DNA from 2 places in the Constrictibacter sp. MBR-5 genome. Region 2 is predicted to be linked to the other one. Evidence: riboswitches for the same ligand, from Rfam matches in the RefSeq annotation. Region 2 holds a riboswitch; the other holds the start of a gene.

Region 1 (2,394 bases), on a different contig from region 2:
TGCCGACAGCCACTGACGATCTCCGGATCCGGAGCCTCACCGAACTGACGCCGCCCGCCGCCGTGATGGCCGGGCTGCCGCGTACGGATGCGGCGAGCGAAACCGTGACGCAATCGCGCCGCGCCATCCACGACATCCTGCACGGCCGTGACGACCGGCTCGTGGTCGTCATCGGCCCGTGCTCGATCCACGACCCGGAAGCGGCGCTCGATTACGCCTCCCGGCTCGCCGCGCAGCGTCGCCGCTTCGCCGCCAGCCTGGAGATCGTGATGCGCGTCTATTTCGAAAAGCCGCGCACGACCGTCGGCTGGAAGGGCCTGATCAACGACCCCCGCCTCGACGGCAGCTTCGACATCGACACCGGCCTGCGCAGCGCACGCGGGCTGCTTCTCGCGATCAACGACCTCGGCCTGCCGGCCGGCTGCGAGTTCCTCGATACGACGACGCCGCAATATTTCGCCGACCTCGTCGCCTGGGGTGCCATCGGCGCGCGCACGACCGAGAGCCAGGTGCATCGCGAGATGGCGTCGGGTCTGTCCTGCCCGGTCGGCTTCAAGAACGGAACGGACGGCAACGTGCGTATCGCTCTGGACGCCATCCTGTCGGCCTCGCAGCCGCACCACTTCCTGGCCGTCACCAAGGACGGGCGCGCGGCGATCGCATCGACGGCGGGCAACGAGGATTGCCACGTCATCCTGCGCGGCGGCAAGGTGCCGAACTATGACGCGGAGAGCGTCGACGCGGCGTGTGCCCAGGCGGCGGCCGCCGGCCTGCGCTGTGCGGTCATGATCGACACCAGCCATGCCAACAGCAGCAAGAAGCCCGAGTGCCAGCCGCTGGTTTCCGAGGATGTCGCGCGCCGTATCGCCGCCGGCGACAAGCGCATCGTTGGGCTGATGGTGGAGAGCAATCTCGTGGCGGGGCGCCAGGATCTCGTACCGGGCAAGCCTCTGGTCTACGGCCAGAGCATCACCGACGGCTGCGTCGACTGGGATACCTCCGTCGCGATGCTGGAGACACTGGCGGAGGCTGTCGAGGCCAGGCGGGCAGGGGGAAAAGCACCCCGGCGCGAACTCGCCGAGGCCAGCTGAGGCCGCTACGCCGGGCGGCCCGTCATTGACGGGCGCCGCCCGGCGTGGCAACACTTGCGATGCACGTGGTGCCTCGCGAGAGGCCCAGAGGGAATCCGGTGCGGCCCATATGGCCAATTCCGGGGCTGCCCCCGCAACTGTGAGTGGCGAGCGTTCGACCCACGAAGTCACTGGGACCGGTCCGCCGGTCCTGGGAAGACGGGTAGAAGCGCGACGACCCGCGAGCCAGGAGACCTGCCGCGCGCATCGTCATCCATCCTGTGTGCGGGGTGTCTCGCAGGTGCGGCCTTTCCGTCGTGATGGCGAATGTTTCCCGGGCGTTCGGGGACAGGAGTCGCGATGGATACGGGTCGACGACGATTCAGAACCTTCGCATCGACTGCGGTCTCCGCGCCCGTCGCCGCGTCCGACTCCGATCCGGAGCTGGATGCTCACGTCATCGACGGGGGTCTCGAAGGAATGTCGTCTGCAAGAAGCCGTTGCGCCCGTGCCTTGGCCGGTGCGGTCGTCGGCATGGCAGGGGCGAGTGCCGCATTGGCTCAGTCCGCGGAATCGCTTGTCCTGCCCGAGTTGGTGGTCACGGCCAGCCGTACGACGGTCGCGACCAAGGAGGTCGGCAGCGCCATCACCGTCATCACGGCGGAGCAGATCGAGCGCAGGCAGGTCCGGTTCGTCTCCGACATCCTGCGCCAGGTACCGGGCGTCGCCGTCAGCCGGGCCGGCAATGTCGGCGCAGTCACCCAGGTCCGCATCCGCGGCGCGGAGGGTAACCACACGCTGGTGATCATCGATGGCGTCGAGGTCAACGACCCGATGAACGGGTCGGAGTTCGATTTCTCCTCGCTGCTGGCCGAGGATATCGAGCGGATCGAGGTTCTGCGCGGTCCGCAGAGCGCCATCTGGGGCTCCGACACTATCGGCGGCGTCGTCAACATCGTGACCAAGCGCGGCCGCAGGGGGCTGCGCGGCCATGCATCGGCCGAAGGCGGTTCGTTCGGAACATACCGTCTCAACACAGGTCTCAGCGGCGGCAACGAGGGCGCCAGGGCGTCCGTCAGCGGCAGCCTGCTGGAGACCGACGGCATCAACGTCGGCAGCACCGGCAGCGAGAAGGACGGCTATAGCAACGGTACCCTGAACCTGACCGGCGACCTCGACCTCGCGCGCAATCTCAGCGTCGCCCTGAACGGTCGCTACACCAAGGCGAAGACCGAGGGTGACAGGCAGGATTTCGATTTTCCTGCCACGCCGACGCAGGGGCTGCTGGTGGACAGCGACGACTTCACCGAGACGGAGCAGATGT
Region 2 (2,394 bases):
GGACACCTTCGGCCAGGTGCTGAAGGAAGGCCTCTACGAGGAGCCGGCGCATCGCGACACGCTGCTGAAGCTGGCCCGCTTCCGCTCGACCCGCGACGGCGAGTGGACCTCGCTCGCCGACTATGTCGCCCGCATGCGGCCGGGCCAGGAGGCGATCCACTATATCAGCGGCGGCGAGATCGACGCCCTGCGCCGCAGCCCGCACCTGGAGGGCTTCGCCGCGAAGGGCGTCGAGGTGCTGCTGCTGCCCGACGCCATCGACGATTTCTGGATCCCGTCGGTCGGGGCCTACGAGGGCAAGTCGTTCCGCTCGGTCACCCGCGGCGCCGCGGACCTCGACAAGATCGAGGCCGACCCGGAGAAGACGCCCGAGGAGAAGCCCGAGGCCTCCGACCTCGGCGCGCTGATCGCCGCGTTCAAGACGCAGCTTGGCGATTCCGTGAAGGACGTCCGGTCGTCCGACCGCCTCACCGAAAGCCCCGTCTGCCTGGTCGCCGACGAGGGCGGCATGGACATCCACATGGAGCGGATGCTGAAGATGCACGGGCAGAACGTCCCGCCGACGCCGCGCATCCTGGAGCTGAACCCGCGCCATTCGCTGATCCGCAAGCTCGCGGGCGAAGCCGACTCGCCGCGTACGGCCGACATGGCTCACCTTCTCCTCGATCAGGCCCGCATCATCGAAGGCGAGCCCCTGCCCGATCCCGCCGCCTTCTCCCGCCGCCTGTCCGCACTGCTCGCCGGATAGGACCGTCCGGCCACCGCCCCGCAGCCGCGGCGGGGTCGGCCGCTTGACGGCCTCACTCGCCCGCCCGTAGAACCCTCCCCGACGGTTTCCCTCGGGAATCAAAAGGGAATGCGGTGCGGGCCTCCTGGGTCCCATTCCGCAGCTGCCCCCGCAACTGTAAGCAGCGAGCAGCTCGCCAACCATGCCACTGGGCCCCGCGGCCCGGGAAGGCGGCGAGACGCAACGACCTGCGAGCCAGGAGACCTGCCGTCGGCCGTTGTCGCGCGCGAATACGCTGGGCGGGGTGTCTCGGCGGCAGTCTGAATACCGGTCGGTGAATCCGAGCGGTCGAAGGCCTCGATTTGCGATGCGACCTGCAACCTGCCGCGGGAGCCATCGCCTTGGCCTGCAACTCTCTCCACATCACGACTCCGTCCGCTCGCCCGAACCGCGCCGCCTCACGCCGGCTGGCGCTCGGGGGGCCCTCTCTTCTCGCCATGCTCGTGATCGCCCTTCCGGTCCGCGCCCAAACCGACAGCACCGGCACCACCGCCGACACCCTCGTTCTCGATCCGATCAGCGTCGCCGGTACGGGCATCGCCGGTCCAGGTCCGAACCTCGGCGTCCCCGGCACGGCGGGCAGCCGCCTCTCGCTCACGCCGCTGGAGACGCCCGCGAGCGTCGAGATCATCGACGGTACGACCATCCGCGACCGCGGCCAGCTCGACGTGAACCAGGCGATCGTCCAGAACGGCATCGGCATCAACTTCCTCGGCACCCCGGGCAACGGCGGCACGTCGCTGGGCATGCGCGGCTTCGCCGGACACGGGTCGGTCACGCGCCTCTACGACGGCACGCGCCTCTACCCGGCGTCGGGGACGATCACCTTCCCCTTCGACACCTGGACCGTCGACCGCATCGAGATCCTGCGCGGCCCCGCCTCGGTGCTCTACGGCGAGGGCGCCATCGGCGGCGCGATCAACATCATCCCGAAGAAGCCGCTGACCACCGGCCGGCGCAACGAGGCCCGCACCGTCTTCGACACGAGCGGGCTGAAGGCCCTCGCCTTCGGCAGCGCCGGCCCGATCGACGACGGCTTCGCCTACAATCTCGACGTCAGCGCGAAACACACGGACGGCTGGGTCGAGCGCGGCGACGCGCCCAGCATCGCCTTCTCGGGCGGACTGCGCTGGCAGGCGACGCCCGACATCGCCTTCACCCTCAGCCACGACCACGGCTACCAGCGCCCCAGCGCGTATTTCGGCACGCCGCTGATTGACGGCGAATTGAAGAAACGTCTGCGCGACGAGAACTACAACGTCAGGGACGGCAAGATCAGCTACGAGGATAATCTCACCCAGTTCGAGGCCGAGTGGACGCCCTCGGACAGCCTCGCCCTCTCCTCCACGACCTACTACCTGGAGAGCGACCGGACCTGGCGGAACGTCGAGAGCTATCGCTGGAACGCCGCCACCGACCTCATCGACCGCTCCAGCTACATTGCGATCAACCATGACCTGAAGCAGTGGGGCAACCGCAGCGACGCGACCGTGCGCACCGCCTTCGGCGGCATCGAGAACGAGACGGTCGTGGGTTTCGACGTGAACCGGATGGCGTTCACGCACACCAACAACAGCCCCTACACCGGCAATTCGACCGTCCCGCAG

The links. A riboswitch is a leader RNA that binds a small molecule or an ion and turns the genes downstream of it on or off. The one in region 2 is predicted to bind cobalamin.
Region 1: another riboswitch for cobalamin. It lies ahead of ABIE65_RS06555 (TonB-dependent receptor plug domain-containing protein); the one in region 2 lies ahead of ABIE65_RS02715 (TonB-dependent receptor).

Annotation. Positions count from the first base shown of each region.
Region 1 covers NZ_JBEPTK010000002.1:538,647-541,040, forward strand. Annotated here, with positions in the region: gene ABIE65_RS06550 (3-deoxy-7-phosphoheptulonate synthase) at 1-1,091, shown strand, start outside; cobalamin riboswitch at 1,141-1,347, shown strand; gene ABIE65_RS06555 (TonB-dependent receptor plug domain-containing protein) at 1,626-2,394, shown strand, end outside.
Region 2 covers NZ_JBEPTK010000001.1:574,952-577,345, forward strand. Annotated here, with positions in the region: gene htpG (molecular chaperone HtpG) at 1-748, shown strand, start outside; cobalamin riboswitch at 814-1,013, shown strand; gene ABIE65_RS02715 (TonB-dependent receptor) at 1,225-2,394, shown strand, end outside.